2 regions of the Cytobacillus sp. FSL R7-0680 genome follow, and region 2 is predicted to be linked to the other one. Evidence: a T-box and tRNA genes for the amino acid it is inferred to sense, from the RefSeq annotation. Region 2 holds a T-box; the other holds one or more tRNA genes.
The links. A T-box is a leader RNA that pairs with one kind of tRNA and senses whether it is charged. The one in region 2 lies ahead of leuS (leucine--tRNA ligase), so its partner is inferred to be a tRNA-Leu.
Positions count from the first base shown of each region.

Region 1: it encodes a tRNA-Leu, which carries the amino acid that the T-box ahead of leuS (leucine--tRNA ligase) is inferred to sense. The anticodon was not compared.

Region 1 covers NZ_JBBPAO010000001.1:276,735-284,542, reverse strand. Annotated here, with positions in the region: gene MKY26_RS01465 (iron-hydroxamate ABC transporter substrate-binding protein) at 1-264, opposite strand, end outside; gene MKY26_RS01460 (ABC transporter ATP-binding protein) at 328-1,143, opposite strand; tRNA gene MKY26_RS01455 (tRNA-Gly) at 1,481-1,551, opposite strand; tRNA gene MKY26_RS01450 (tRNA-Leu) at 1,555-1,637, opposite strand; tRNA gene MKY26_RS01445 (tRNA-Leu) at 1,659-1,747, opposite strand; tRNA gene MKY26_RS01440 (tRNA-Cys) at 1,779-1,852, opposite strand; tRNA gene MKY26_RS01435 (tRNA-Gly) at 1,872-1,946, opposite strand; tRNA gene MKY26_RS01430 (tRNA-Gln) at 1,952-2,026, opposite strand; tRNA gene MKY26_RS01425 (tRNA-His) at 2,073-2,148, opposite strand; tRNA gene MKY26_RS01420 (tRNA-Trp) at 2,155-2,228, opposite strand; tRNA gene MKY26_RS01415 (tRNA-Tyr) at 2,232-2,315, opposite strand; tRNA gene MKY26_RS01410 (tRNA-Thr) at 2,327-2,399, opposite strand; tRNA gene MKY26_RS01405 (tRNA-Phe) at 2,403-2,478, opposite strand; tRNA gene MKY26_RS01400 (tRNA-Asp) at 2,533-2,609, opposite strand; tRNA gene MKY26_RS01395 (tRNA-Met) at 2,613-2,686, opposite strand; tRNA gene MKY26_RS01390 (tRNA-Val) at 2,697-2,772, opposite strand; tRNA gene MKY26_RS01385 (tRNA-Glu) at 2,777-2,851, opposite strand; tRNA gene MKY26_RS01380 (tRNA-Ser) at 2,867-2,960, opposite strand; tRNA gene MKY26_RS01375 (tRNA-Asn) at 2,963-3,037, opposite strand; rRNA gene rrf (5S ribosomal RNA) at 3,057-3,174, opposite strand; rRNA gene MKY26_RS01365 (23S ribosomal RNA) at 3,404-6,337, opposite strand; rRNA gene MKY26_RS01360 (16S ribosomal RNA) at 6,724-7,808, opposite strand, start outside.
Region 2 covers NZ_JBBPAO010000001.1:2,472,786-2,480,593, reverse strand. Annotated here, with positions in the region: gene MKY26_RS12270 (TIGR01212 family radical SAM protein) at 1-559, opposite strand, end outside; gene MKY26_RS12265 (YtzC family protein) at 735-998, shown strand; gene MKY26_RS12260 (glycogen biosynthesis protein GlgD) at 1,013-1,177, shown strand; gene MKY26_RS12255 (MDR family MFS transporter) at 1,465-2,649, shown strand; gene MKY26_RS12250 (hypothetical protein) at 2,698-3,051, opposite strand; T-box leader at 3,237-3,467, shown strand; gene leuS (leucine--tRNA ligase) at 3,525-5,939, shown strand; gene MKY26_RS12240 (rhodanese-like domain-containing protein) at 6,065-6,370, shown strand; gene MKY26_RS12235 (hypothetical protein) at 6,796-7,233, shown strand; gene MKY26_RS12230 (ABC transporter ATP-binding protein) at 7,321-7,808, shown strand, end outside.

The sequences.
Region 1 (7,808 bases), 2.2 Mb from region 2:
ATCACCATAAAATTTGTTCGCTTTAGACCACTCATCTATTGCTACTGGCGTAATCCCTAATGATAGAACATTACCAGTGTAAGCCATAGATGCTACTCTTTCAGGATTAGCTGGTAACTCCATTTCTCCATTTTCTGATTTATATGTAAATGTTTCTTTTTCCGTTTCCTTACTGCCTTCACCTGACGATTCATTCCCACCATTTCCGCAAGCTGTTAAAACTAATAATAGAATAAAAAATAAAAATACCAATTGCTTTTTCAAGTTCTCCATCCACCTTTAAAATAATAATCATTCTCAATTATAGTCAAAAAAAGAAGCAAATCATTAAACGACTTGCTCTTGAACTACCATCCTACTATCAATTAAATCATAAGTTAAGCAGATTGGTTTTTGTGTACGTGGATCAATACCAATTTCTGCATCAATATTAAATACTTCTCTTAAAATCTGCTTATTCATAACTTCCTTCGCAGCACCATTTTTAATAATTTTGCCTGCTCTCATAGCAATTAAATAATCAGCAAACCTTGCTGCATGGTTTAAATCATGAATAACCATAACAATTGTTCTATTTTCTAACTGATTAAGCTCTTTTAACAGTTCTAATACTTCCAATTGATGACACATATCTAAATATGTAGTCGGCTCATCTAATAAGATTATATCAGTCTCTTGAGCCAAAGCCATCGCGATCCATACTCTTTGCCGCTGTCCACCAGACAATGCATCTACTTCTCTATCTTTAAATTCTGCAATTCCTGTTACTTGGAGTGCCCAATCTATCACCTGGCGATCTTTTGCTGTTAATCTCCCCATACCCTTTTGATATGGAAATCTTCCATAAGATACTAGCTCTGAAACCGTTAAGCCTTCAGGAGCATCAGGAGATTGAGGAAGAATGGCCATTTTTTGTGCAATCGCTTTTGTCGATTCCTTACTGATTTGCTTACCATCAAGATATACAGACCCAGCTTTGGCTTGGATAATTCTTGCAATCGTCTTTAAGACAGTCGATTTACCACAACCATTCGGCCCAATAATAGCCGTAATCTCACCGTCTGGTATCATCATGTTTAAGTTCTTCACAATCTCTCTATCACCGTATGCAATTCTTAAGTCTTCAGTAAATAATCTAGACAAGGTCATTCACTCCATCCGAACATTTTAGATCATCATCATGTCATTGATAATGATTATCAACTTCAAAGAAAATTTTATCTAATAAAAGCTATCCTGTCAACCATCAATACGAAAAGTTTTCATTTCCACCATATTTCTTGTTAACCAACCTGTATTCTGCATATATTTTTTAAGGAGAATGCATTTCTCGTTACTGAAGCCTTTCATCCATTCTCTTCACTCATTATGCACTTCGTTAAGGTTAGTAAAAAACAACAAAACTAATCACTTCAACTAAAAAAACTGTAGACAATCTGCTAATAAATAGAGATTGTCTACAGTCCTTTACTTCCATATAAGCGGGTGAAGGGAATCGAACCCTCATCATCAGCTTGGAAGGCTGAGGTTTTACCACTAAACTACACCCGCAAATACCGGTGGTCGGGGTCGAACCGACACTCCGTGATGGAACACGATTTTGAGTCGTGCGCGTCTGCCAATTCCGCCACACCGGCAAATATTCTTTTATTTAATTATGGTGCCGAGGACCGGAATCGAACCGGTACGGTAGTCACCTACCGCAGGATTTTAAGTCCTGTGCGTCTGCCAGTTCCGCCACCCCGGCATGAGGTGTATAAAAATGAGTGAATATGTATTGGAGGCGGCAACCGGATTTGAACCGGTGGTGAAGGTTTTGCAGACCTCTGCCTTACCACTTGGCTATGCCGCCATCAATATAAATAACTACTTGGAGCGGAAGACGGGATTCGAACCCGCGACCCTCACCTTGGCAAGGTGATGTTCTACCACTGAACTACTTCCGCAGATCTGGCTGGGCTAGCAGGGTTCGAACCTGCGAATGACGGAATCAAAATCCGTTGCCTTACCACTTGGCTATAGCCCATTTGTATATTCTATGCATGAAAGCAAAAAATGTGAATTTAAAATAATGGGGCGGCTGATGGGAATCGAACCCACGAATGTCGGAACCACAATCCGATGCGTTAACCACTTCGCCACAACCGCCATAATTGGCAGGGGTAGTAGGAATCGAACCCACATCAAAGGTTTTGGAGACCTTCGTTTTACCATTAAACTATACCCCTAGATGGTGGAGGGGGGCAGATTCGAACTGCCGAACCCGAAGGAGCGGATTTACAGTCCGCCGCGTTTAGCCACTTCGCTACCCCTCCATAAAAAACAATGCCGGCCAGAGGACTTGAACCCCCAACCTACTGATTACAAGTCAGTTGCTCTACCAATTGAGCTAGGCCGGCAAATGGTGGCTCAGGACGGAATCGAACCGCCGACACAAGGATTTTCAGTCCTTTGCTCTACCGACTGAGCTACTGAGCCAAAACTTATACGTTTTACAATATGTTTTAAATTAATTTGTGTGAATTTATGTAGTGGCGGTCCGGACGGGACTCGAACCCGCGACCTCCTGCGTGACAGGCAGGCATTCTAACCAACTGAACTACCGGACCAAATTGCGGGGGCAGGATTTGAACCTGCGACCTTCGGGTTATGAGCCCGACGAGCTACCGGACTGCTCCACCCCGCGATAATATGAATGGTGGAGGATGACGGGATCGAACCGCCGACCCTCTGCTTGTAAGGCAGATGCTCTCCCAGCTGAGCTAATCCTCCAAAATGGTGACCCCTACGGGATTCGAACCCGTGTTACCGCCGTGAAAGGGCGGTGTCTTAACCGCTTGACCAAGGGGCCAATTTATATGTTTAATGGCGGAGAGCAAGGGATTTGAACCCTTGAGACGGCTATAAACCGCCTACACGATTTCCAATCGTGCTCCTTCGGCCAGCTCGGACAGCTCTCCATTGGCTCCGCAGGTAGGATTCGAACCTACGACCGTTCGGTTAACAGCCGAATGCTCTACCACTGAGCTACTGCGGAATAATTTAATAGTATGTATGCCCGGCAACTTCCTACTCTCACAAGGGGACAGCCCCTAACTACCATCGGCGCTTTAGAAGCTTAACTTCCGTGTTCGGTATGGGAACGGGTGTGACCTTCTCGCTATCGCCACCGGACTTTTTAAAGACATATATTATTATAACGTCTTTAATAAAATTTTCAAGAGAAATTTTAAATCATTCTCTGAAAACTAGGTAATGTTGAAGAAGATTGTTTTGAGTAATCGCCTGAATGCGTGCTGACGCGACTACTTACGTAGTGCTGTCTAGCTGCGGCGGCTTAAAGCCGCCCGCATTTCGTATTGTCCAGCTACAGCGCCTAGGTAGGTGCTTTCGCTTTTCGTTTTTGGTTAAGTCCTCGATCGATTAGTATTAGTCAGCTACATGTGTCGCCACACTTCCACCTCTAACCTATCAACCTGATCATCTTTCAGGGATCTTACTAGCTTGCGCTATGGGAAATCTCATCTCGAGGGGGGCTTCATGCTTAGATGCTTTCAGCACTTATCCCTTCCGCACATAGCTACCCAGCGATGCCTTTGGCAAGACAACTGGTACACCAGCGGTGCGTCCATCCCGGTCCTCTCGTACTAAGGACAGCTCCTCTCAAATTTCCTGCGCCCACGACGGATAGGGACCGAACTGTCTCACGACGTTCTGAACCCAGCTCGCGTACCGCTTTAATGGGCGAACAGCCCAACCCTTGGGACCGACTACAGCCCCAGGATGCGATGAGCCGACATCGAGGTGCCAAACCTCCCCGTCGATGTGGACTCTTGGGGGAGATAAGCCTGTTATCCCCGGGGTAGCTTTTATCCGTTGAGCGATGGCCCTTCCATGCGGAACCACCGGATCACTAAGCCCGACTTTCGTCCCTGCTCGACTTGTAGGTCTCGCAGTCAAGCTCCCTTGTGCCTTTACACTCTACGAATGATTTCCAACCATTCTGAGGGAACCTTTGGGCGCCTCCGTTACTCTTTAGGAGGCGACCGCCCCAGTCAAACTGCCCACCTGACACTGTCTCCCATCCCGATAAGGGATGTGGGTTAGAATTTCAATACAGCCAGGGTAGTATCCCACCGACGCCTCCACCGAAGCTAGCGCTCCGGCTTCTAAGGCTCCTACCTATCCTGTACAAGCTGTACCAAAATTCAATATCAGGCTACAGTAAAGCTCCACGGGGTCTTTCCGTCCTGTCGCGGGTAACCTGCATCTTCACAGGTACTATAATTTCACCGAGTCTCTCGTTGAGACAGTGCCCAGATCGTTACGCCTTTCGTGCGGGTCGGAACTTACCCGACAAGGAATTTCGCTACCTTAGGACCGTTATAGTTACGGCCGCCGTTTACTGGGGCTTCGATTCAAAGCTTCGCGTGAGCTAACCTCTCCTCTTAACCTTCCAGCACCGGGCAGGCGTCAGCCCCTATACTTCGCCTTGCGGCTTCGCAGAGACCTGTGTTTTTGCTAAACAGTCGCCTGGGCCTATTCACTGCGGCTCATCAAGGCTTTAACACCCTAATGAGCACCCCTTCTCCCGAAGTTACGGGGTCATTTTGCCGAGTTCCTTAACGAGAGTTCTCTCGCTCACCTTAGGATTCTCTCCTCGCCTACCTGTGTCGGTTTGCGGTACGGGCACCTTATTCCTCGCTAGAGGCTTTTCTTGGCAGTGTGGAATCAAGAACTTCGGTACTAAATTTCCCTCGCTATCACAGCTCAAGGTATGTGACCATGGGATTTGCCTCATGGTCCCTCTAACTGCTTAGACGCACATCCAATAGTGCGCTTACCCTATCCTCCTGCGTCCCCCCATCACTCAAACAGAATACGGTGGTACAGGAATATCAACCTGTTGTCCATCGCCTACGCTTTTCAGCCTCGGCTTAGGTCCCGACTAACCCTGAGCGGACGAGCCTTCCTCAGGAAACCTTAGGCATTCGGTGGATGGGATTCTCACCCATCTTTCGCTACTCATACCGGCATTCTCACTTCTAAGCGCTCCACCAGTCCTTACGGTCTAGCTTCAACGCCCTTAGAACGCTCTCCTACCACTGAACATCAACGATGTTCAATCCACAGCTTCGGTGATACGTTTAGCCCCGGTACATTTTCGGCGCGGAGTCACTCGACCAGTGAGCTATTACGCACTCTTTAAATGGTGGCTGCTTCTAAGCCAACATCCTGGTTGTCTAAGCAACTCCACATCCTTTTCCACTTAACGTATACTTTGGGACCTTAGCTGGTGGTCTGGGCTGTTTCCCTCTTGACTACGGATCTTATCACTCGCAGTCTGACTCCCATGGATAAATCTTTGGCATTCGGAGTTTGTCTGAATTCGGTAACCCGATGAGGGCCCCTAGTCCAAACAGTGCTCTACCTCCAAGATTCTTACGCATGAGGCTAGCCCTAAAGCTATTTCGGAGAGAACCAGCTATCTCCAAGTTCGATTGGAATTTCTCCGCTACCCACACCTCATCCCCGCACTTTTCAACGTACGTGGGTTCGGGCCTCCATCCAGTGTTACCTGGACTTCACCCTGGACATGGGTAGATCACCTGGTTTCGGGTCTACGACCACATACTAAATTCGCCCTATTCAGACTCGCTTTCGCTACGGCTCCGTCTGTCCAACTTAACCTCGCATGTAATCGTAACTCGCCGGTTCATTCTACAAAAGGCACGCTATCACCCATTAACGGGCTCTAACTACTTGTAGGCACACGGTTTCAGGATCTCTTTCACTCCCCTTCCGGGGTGCTTTTCACCTTTCCCTCACGGTACTGGTTCACTATCGGTCACTAGGGAGTATTTAGCCTTGGGAGATGGTCCTCCCTGCTTCCGACGGGATTTCTCGTGTCCCGCCGTACTCAGGATCCACTCTGGAGGGAACGAAGTTTCAACTACAGGGCTTTTACCTCCTATGGCGGGCCTTTCCAGACCTCTTCGTCTATCTCGTTCCTTTGTAACTCCGTATAGAATGTCCTACAACCCCAAGAGGCAAGCCTCTTGGTTTGGGCTAATCCCGTTTCGCTCGCCGCTACTCAGGGAATCGCGTTTGCTTTCTCTTCCTCCGGGTACTTAGATGTTTCAGTTCCCCGGGTCTGCCTTCCATACCCTATGTATTCAGGTATGGATCCTATCCCATAACGGATAGGGGGTTTCCCCATTCGGAAATCTCCGGATCAAAGCTTACTTACAGCTCCCCGAAGCATATCGGTGTTAGTCCCGTCCTTCATCGGCTCCTAGTGCCAAGGCATTCACCGTGCGCCCTTATTAACTTAACCATTGTTCGGCTTGCGATAAGCTACGCATTTCGGCGTCAGCTCACTCGTCAACATCCTCATGTGCACAAGACGCACACTCCGGTGTTTCCTCGCTCGCTTCCTTGAACTGCTTGCTTCTCACAACCCTCCGGTTGTATGTTTTTAAAAAAAGTTTAGTATCTCTACTCTATTATATAGAGAGAAAATAACTAAGGTGGCGATTACTCGGTAATCTTCTTCATTACATTATCTAGTTTTCAAAGAACGATTGATGAATGGTAAGCTTTGGTATTCTCGTCAGCTTACGCTTCCTTGAATCCTTCGCTACTTTCACCTTATTTTGAGAGATTATACTCTCAAAACTGAACGAACAGTCTAACATCAAGTTAATTCCGTATATTCCTTAGAAAGGAGGTGATCCAGCCGCACCTTCCGATACGGCTACCTTGTTACGACTTCACCCCAATCATCTGTCCCACCTTAGGCGGCTGGCTCCAAAAGGTTACCCCACCGACTTCGGGTGTTACAAACTCTCGTGGTGTGACGGGCGGTGTGTACAAGGCCCGGGAACGTATTCACCGCGGCATGCTGATCCGCGATTACTAGCGATTCCGGCTTCATGTAGGCGAGTTGCAGCCTACAATCCGAACTGAGAATGGTTTTATGGGATTGGCTAAACCTCGCGGTCTTGCAGCCCTTTGTACCATCCATTGTAGCACGTGTGTAGCCCAGGTCATAAGGGGCATGATGATTTGACGTCATCCCCACCTTCCTCCGGTTTGTCACCGGCAGTCACCTTAGAGTGCCCAACTAAATGCTGGCAACTAAGATCAAGGGTTGCGCTCGTTGCGGGACTTAACCCAACATCTCACGACACGAGCTGACGACAACCATGCACCACCTGTCACTCTGTCCCCCGAAGGGGAAAGTCCTATCTCTAGGATTGTCAGAGGATGTCAAGACCTGGTAAGGTTCTTCGCGTTGCTTCGAATTAAACCACATGCTCCACCGCTTGTGCGGGCCCCCGTCAATTCCTTTGAGTTTCAACCTTGCGGTCGTACTCCCCAGGCGGAGTGCTTAATGCGTTTGCTGCAGCACTAAAGGGCGGAAACCCTCTAACACTTAGCACTCATCGTTTACGGCGTGGACTACCAGGGTATCTAATCCTGTTTGCTCCCCACGCTTTCGCGCCTCAGCGTCAGTTACAGACCAGAAAGTCGCCTTCGCCACTGGTGTTCCTCCAAATCTCTACGCATTTCACCGCTACACTTGGAATTCCACTTTCCTCTTCTGCACTCAAGTTCCCCAGTTTCCAATGACCCTCCACGGTTGAGCCGTGGGCTTTCACATCAGACTTAAGGAACCGCCTGCGCGCGCTTTACGCCCAATAATTCCGGACAACGCTTGCCACCTACGTATTACCGCGGCTGCTGGCACGTAGTTAGCCGTGGCTTTCTGGTTAGGTACCGTCAAGGTACCGGCAGTTACTCCG
Region 2 (7,808 bases):
GACGAAGTTTCTTTACTCCTTCTTTATAGCAATCATAATCATGTGCACGATTAATTAATTGGGCTGTTTTTTCATGAACGGTTTGTAGGCCTAATTCAACCCATAAGTATGTTCTTTTATTAAGGTCAGCTAAATAATCTATGACATCATCTGGTAAACAATCAGGCCTTGTGGCAATAGATAAGCCAACAACCCCTTCTTGTTTTAAAACAAATTCATACTTTTCTTTTAGTACTTCAACAGGTGCATGGGTATTTGTGAATGCCTGAAAATAGGCGATGTATTTTCCGTTTTTCCATTTCTTATGCATACTATCCTTGATTTTAATAAATTGTACGTCTAATGGTTCTGCACGATTACCGGCAAAATCACCTGATCCTGCTGCGCTGCAAAATGTACAGCCACCATGAGCGACAGTACCATCCCGATTAGGACAATCGAAGCCTCCATCCAAAGCAACTTTAAAGACCTTGTGCCCGAAATGTTTTTTTAAATGAAAGTTCCATGTATGATAACGTTTTTGATCATTTGTATATGGAAATTGAGTCAGTAAATCCAAAGTCAGCCCTCCTAAAGTCACCACTGTGACAAATTCAATATTATCATGAAAGAAATCATCAACTCAATTACACATTGATAACATTTCAATTAGTAGAAATCGAACACTCGGTAAATACTATCATTGAGGCGTATTTGCTTCGTACATTTCATTAAAAAAGAGGGGGAAGGCTTTTATGGCAACCCGTGATTCCGTACAACAATTAATGCAACAATGTGAAGAAGTCATTGAATTTGCTAACATGCAGTTTAAAGATGGGCAAATGCAAGAACATTATAACGATCAAGACTATGCTAAAGCGCTTGCTCATATCGAACAAGCCTACAATGATTTGATGACGATGTCTCATAGTGCTACAGATGCGCAGAGGGAAGAACTTCATCGAATGAGATTACAGCTACAGCAGTTACAAAATCAAATGATCATTACTCCCCATTAAGAGGTGAATAACAATTGGTTAGAAAAAAGTCAAAACAAAACAATCCAGAGCAAAAAACAAGAAATGGTATCAATAACCAAGAGGTAGAATTCGGTAGTGCCAATGTGATCCCACGATCTAAAAAGAAATATGAGGAAACAGGTGGGCAACCCGTTAAATCTAAATTTCATCCAGAATAAATAATATGTATTTAGTAAATGATCTGTACACAAGCAATTCTCGTGGAGTTTGCTTGTGTATGGTTATGATAAATTTAAAAATATTTCTGTATATTTCATACATAAATTCATCCATTCCTTCCGTTTATGCTTAGATTCAAGAGTAATTATTCATTTACATGTATAGATTAGATAGATGTCTAAATCTGTCATAAAATTAGTATTGAATCCATCATAAAAAACGAATAAAATTTATTTTGGAATTCGAAATGGAATGAAATGAATAGAATTTGAAAGGGGTATGGATGATGCCTCGAGCTTTGTGGTTATTAGTAATTGGAATGGCTGTTAATGTAACAGGTTCCTCTTTTTTATGGCCTTTAAACACCATTTATATGCATGAAGAATTAGGAAAGTCTTTATCGATTGCCGGCATTGTTTTAATGATCAATTCAGCAGCAACAGTCATAGGCAATCTAGTTGGTGGTGTGCTGTTTGATAAATTAGGTGGCTATCGTTCGATCTTATTAGGCATAGTCATTTCGTTATCTTCACTCATTATTATGGTCTTTAAACACGGATGGCCGGAATACATTGTATTATTGACGATTTTAGGTTTTGGCTCAGGGATCGTGTTTCCTTCTATGTATGCATTGGCAGGAAGTGTATGGAAAGAGGGCGGCAGAAAAGCGTTTAATGCGATGTATGTAGCGACAAATCTAGGTGTAGCATTAGGTGCAGCAATGGCAGGGTATATAGCTTCATTTTCTTTCAATTATATCTTTATCGCTAATTGTCTAATGTATATCTTGTTTTTCTTGATAGCTATTACTAGCTATCGAAAAATGGAAGTAAAGTCTGTTAGTCAACCAAATGAAATAAAAACAGCACAAAAATTTCGCGGTAATCCTAAATTAAACGCTTTATTCGTTTTATTAATCGGTTATCTATTATGTTGTATTGGCTATGTGCAATGGCAATCGACTATCTCGGCATATACTCAACAAATTGGGATTTCTTTAAAACAATACAGTATGCTATGGACAATAAATGGCGCCATGATTGTACTTGCGCAACCATTAATTAGTCTTCTAGTTAAAAGAATAAAATCATTAAAAGTACAAATTATTATTGGTATTTTTATTTTTGCTATTTCTTTTGCTGTTGTAGGAAATGCAGTTGCCTTTTCCGGCTTTGTCACAGCAATGATTATTTTAACCATTGGGGAAATGCTCGTATGGCCAGCGGTACCTACAATTGCTAATGACTTAGCACCTAAAGGTAGAGAAGGGTTCTATCAAGGGATTGTTAACAGTGTCTCTACAGGAGGAAGAATGATTGGGCCATTACTTGGGGGCGTACTCGTGGATGTATACGGTGTGAAGATGCTTTTCGGTATATTAATGGCATTACTGCTCATCTCCGTATATACAACAGTTGTTTATGATAAGAAGCTTAAAAAGAAAAAAGTTTTGCCAGCTATACCTTCATAAAAAGCGAGCCCCGTAGATAAAAAATCCAGGGGCTCTCTACTTAACCATTTAGATAATATCCTGGTAATGATGTGATTGAACTTCATCTAGAAAAATGACTTTATGAAAGAAACTTTTCAAGATCAACCAACGAGCGGGATAGGCCTCGATAAAACTTTCAATGACTTTTTCGGAGTAGAGTATCAGGCAATCTAACTTCGGTTTGGTTTGTTTTAAATCATAATATAAGGCATGTGGAATGGTGTAGTAATCATGTAATTGATAAGGATTTAATTTAATGGTTTTCATTTGGTTATTTTCAATGAACGTCTGGATGGATTGCTTCTGAACTTCAAGGCTTTCATCTAGCGTTTTATAATCATTCATAATCCACTTTTCATTAATAAAAGCGATACCTTTCATAATATGAAATCACCTTTCCTTATTTTTTACTATAGTTATGGGCAAAATAAGGAAGAGTAATACATGGATTAAAAAATTGACACGTTTTCATTTTTCTTGAATAGCTTATACTTATCTATAGTAACTTGTGAAAGCCTACTTGCATCAACCATTGAAATTGATTACAATGTCAATATGAATATTTTATAACTGCAATGATGAGGAATAGTAATGCTAGGAAGCCTGATATTAGAGAGCTAGCGGTTGGTGTAAGCTAGTCAGCTCCTTTCATGAACTCACCTACTGAGCAGCAAGTGTGAAAATGACAGTAATGCTTGCCGTACTCCGCGTTAAGGATGAATGAAGTGAACAGTTAACCGTAAACTGTTAATGTGGGTGGTACCGCGGGAGATATACATAATCCTCTCGTCCCTTTTTGAGGGATGAGGGGTTTTTTTATACTTAAAAACGTAGCATTTTTAGGAGGAAAGAAGATGAGCTTTAATCATCAGCAAATTGAAGGTAAGTGGCAACACTATTGGGAAGAACAAAAAACATTTAAAACGGGTGAAGAAAAAGGGAAGAGAAAGTTCTATGCGTTAGATATGTTTCCTTATCCGTCTGGTGTAGGTTTACACGTAGGACACCCTGAAGGATATACAGCAACAGATATTCTTGCCCGTATGAAAAGAATGCAAGGGTATAATGTTCTTCACCCAATGGGATGGGATGCATTTGGTTTACCTGCTGAACAATATGCCCTTGATACAGGGAATGACCCAGCTGAATTTACCGAGAAAAACATTAATACATTCCGCCGTCAAATTAAATCATTAGGATTTTCTTATGACTGGGATCGTGAAATTAACACAACAGATCCGGAATATTATAAATGGACGCAATGGATTTTCTTAAAGCTTTATGAAAAAGGTCTTGCTTATATCGATGAAGTAGCAGTGAACTGGTGTCCTGCACTTGGAACTGTGCTAGCTAATGAAGAGGTAATTGATGGGAAAAGTGAACGTGGAGGCCATCCTGTTGAAAGAAGACCGATGCGCCAATGGATGTTAAAAATAACAGCTTATGCTGACCGTTTACTAGAAGATCTTGATTTACTTGATTGGCCAGAAAGCTTGAAGGATATGCAGCGCAACTGGATTGGTCGTTCTGAAGGTGCTGAAGTGACTTTCCATATCGAAGGTGACAAAGGTACGTTTGAAGTGTTTACGACACGCCCAGACACATTATTTGGTGCGACATATGCTGTCCTTGCCCCAGAGCATAAACTAGTTGATGTAATTACAACAGAAGAGCAACGTAATGCAGTTGAGACTTATATTGAAAAAGTTAAAACAAAGAGTGATTTAGAAAGAACAGATTTAGCCAAAGAAAAAACAGGTGTATTCACAGGTGCTTATGCAATTAACCCTGCTAACGGTGAAAAAATGCCTATCTGGATTGCTGATTATGTGCTTGCTTCATATGGTACAGGTGCCATTATGGCTGTTCCAGCTCATGACGAGCGTGATTATGATTTCGCGAAAGAATTTAACTTGACTATTAAAGAAGTCGTAGCTGGTGGAGATATTTCTAAAGAAGCTTATGCGGGTGAAGGAGAACATATTAATTCTGATTTCTTAAATGGCTTAGGTAAAGAAGAAGCAATTACAAAAATGATCGCTTGGCTAGAAGAGAAAGAGATTGGGACGAAAAAAGTGACGTATCGCTTACGTGATTGGTTATTTAGTCGTCAAAGATATTGGGGTGAACCGATTCCTGTTATTCATTGGGAAGATGGTACAATGACGGGAGTTCCTTACGAAGAGTTACCGTTAATTTTACCAACAACAACGGAGATTAAGCCATCTGGTACAGGTGAATCACCGTTAGCTAATATTGAAGAGTGGGTTAATGTTATTGACCCTGAAACAGGTAAAAAAGGTCGCCGTGAAACCAACACGATGCCACAATGGGCAGGTAGCTGCTGGTACTATTTACGTTATATTGATCCGAAAAACAGTGAGGCATTAGCTGATGCCGAAAAATTAAAAGAGTGGTTACCAGTTGATATTTATATTGGTGGCGCTGAACATGCGGTTCTTCACTTATTATATGCTCGTTTCTGGCATAAAGTATTATACGATATAGGTGTAGTTGATACGAAAGAACCATTCCAAAAATTATTTAACCAAGGCATGATTCTTGGGGAAAATAATGAAAAAATGAGTAAGTCAAAAGGAAATGTTGTTAATCCTGATGCCGTTGTAGAAAGCCATGGAGCGGATACGCTTCGTTTATATGAAATGTTTATGGGACCACTTGATGCCTCAATTGCTTGGTCTACAAATGGATTAGATGGCTCTAGACGATTCTTAGACCGTATTTGGCGTTTAATTGCTGAAGAAGATCATACATTAAGCAACAAAGTGCAGGATGTAGAAGTGTCTCAACTGGAAAAAGTGTATCATCAGACAGTCAAAAAAGTAACAGAGGACTTTGAAGGTTTGCGCTTCAATACAGCAATTTCACAAATGATGGTTTTCGTCAATGAAGCCTACAAAGCTGATATTCTTCCAAAGGCTTATGCAGAAGGGTTCGTAAAAATGTTGGCTCCAATTGCTCCACATATTGCTGAAGAACTATGGGAGATACTTGGTCACACAGGAACCATTTCTTATGAAGCTTGGCCAGCATATGACGAAGCGAAAATGACAGATGATGAAGTGGAGATCGTTATCCAAATCAATGGTAAAGTGAAGGCTAAATTAATGGTACCCGTTGATGCACAAAAGGATGTGCTAGAACAAATTGCCATGGAAGATGATAAAATCAAAGAACAAATTGATGGCAAAACAGTAAGAAAAGTAATTGCTGTTCCTGGGAAGCTAGTGAATATTGTCGCTAATTAAGATTATTTAGAAAAAGAGGTAGCTTAATGAAAAGAGCTACCCTTTCCCTATGAGACTGTAATATTCGCATTTCGATCAACACTTCTTTAGAATAAAGATAATGATAATGGAAAGGGTGGTTGATGATGACTGAAATGAAAGAAATCACAACAGAAGAATTACTGAAAAAGATAGAAGCTGGAGAACAGCTTGAACTTGTAGATGTAAGGGAAGATGACGAAGTAGCTCAAGGAATTATTCCTGGTGCGAAGCATATTAGAATGGGCACAATTCCTGAAAACCTAGATAAGTTTGATAAAGACAAAGAGTATATTATGATTTGCCGTTCAGGGAATCGTAGTGGACAAGTTTGTCGTTTTATGCAAGAACAAGGCTATCAAGTGACCAATATGGTCGGGGGTATGCTTGAGTGGGAAGGCGAAACAAAATAATTGGTACTTATGAAGAAGGCCTCTTTTTAGGAGGTCTTCTTTTTTTCGTTATCGTATAACCATTAGTATGTAAGAATCACGAGTTGTTTACATAACTTTCAGTTTGCTTTTACAATATGCCAAATTTGTCATGAAATGTGTTGATCAATTGAATATTATCTAACACGGTGGGTTTCTCAGAGTTGTGTCAAATGAAATGATACGATGGCCACTTAAACACTGCCAAGAGAGGAGAAAATTTCCTTTCTTTCACCAAGAGGTGGAAGAGCGATTATCGCTTCCTTGCTTACGCTTGTACCACCATAAATTGCGTATTGCATATTTACACCACCTGTTAACAATTTACTCTATTATAGGTATAATATTATAAAAATTCAATTTATTTACTTCAGACGATCGTTCAAATAGATGCGAAAGGAGAAAGAATGAGTAAAAAAATCATTCCTTTTTTATCGGTAATTGTTCTATTATTTTTGTCCATGGGTGTATATCAATTTTATCTTTCTCAGAAAAAGCTGGGGTTTAATGAGGTCGTACTGATATCGGAGGAAAATCTACAGTCCATCATTATAGCTACTAGTGAAACAACAGAAACTGTATCTTTAAATAAGGACGATCATGATAAGCAACTAAAAGAAATTCGCTCACTTTTGGCAGATATTGAATTAAAAAGATATCATTGCACAGCATCTAAAGAACTGTATAGAATTGGTTTTGTAACGAAAACAGCTGGAAAAAGTGTTAGCGTATATGATGAAGCAATCGCCATTCACTACAAAAACAAAAAACCTACTTTTTATAGAGTCCTAGATAAAGAACCACTCACACAAATCATCGATATCCTATTATCAGAAAATAAATAAAAAAGTTTTAAAAACCCTCCAATATACCACCACCCTTCATTTCTTTTGCTATGATGTGAATCTATTCTTAGAAAAGGGAGTGAGTTGATGGTTCTGAAGGTAAAAGAATTGTCCGTTAGTTATGGAGAGAAAACGGTAGTTGATAAGATTAGTTTCTCCCTTCAAAAAGGAGAGGTACTCGGAATACTAGGAGAAAATGGCGCAGGAAAGACATCGTTGATAGAAGCTGTGCTAGGAATTAGGCCTGCTGTTTATAAGGAAGTCGCTATATTAGGACAATCTCCAATTCATAATAGAAAGCAAGTTTTTGAGAAAGTGGGTGTGCAATTTCAGGAATCGCATTTTCCAGATAAAATGACCGTTTCTGAAGCATGTCAGCAATGGAGTGTGTTATACAAGGCAACCGCTCCATATCAATTTTTATTGACCAAATTTGGCCTACAAGATAAGGAGAAATCATTAGTTAAATCATTGTCAGGCGGTGAAAAGCAAAGATTAGCGGTGTTATTAGCATTGTTACCCAACCCAGAATTAGTCTTTCTAGACGAATTGACTACGGGTTTAGATACGAAAGC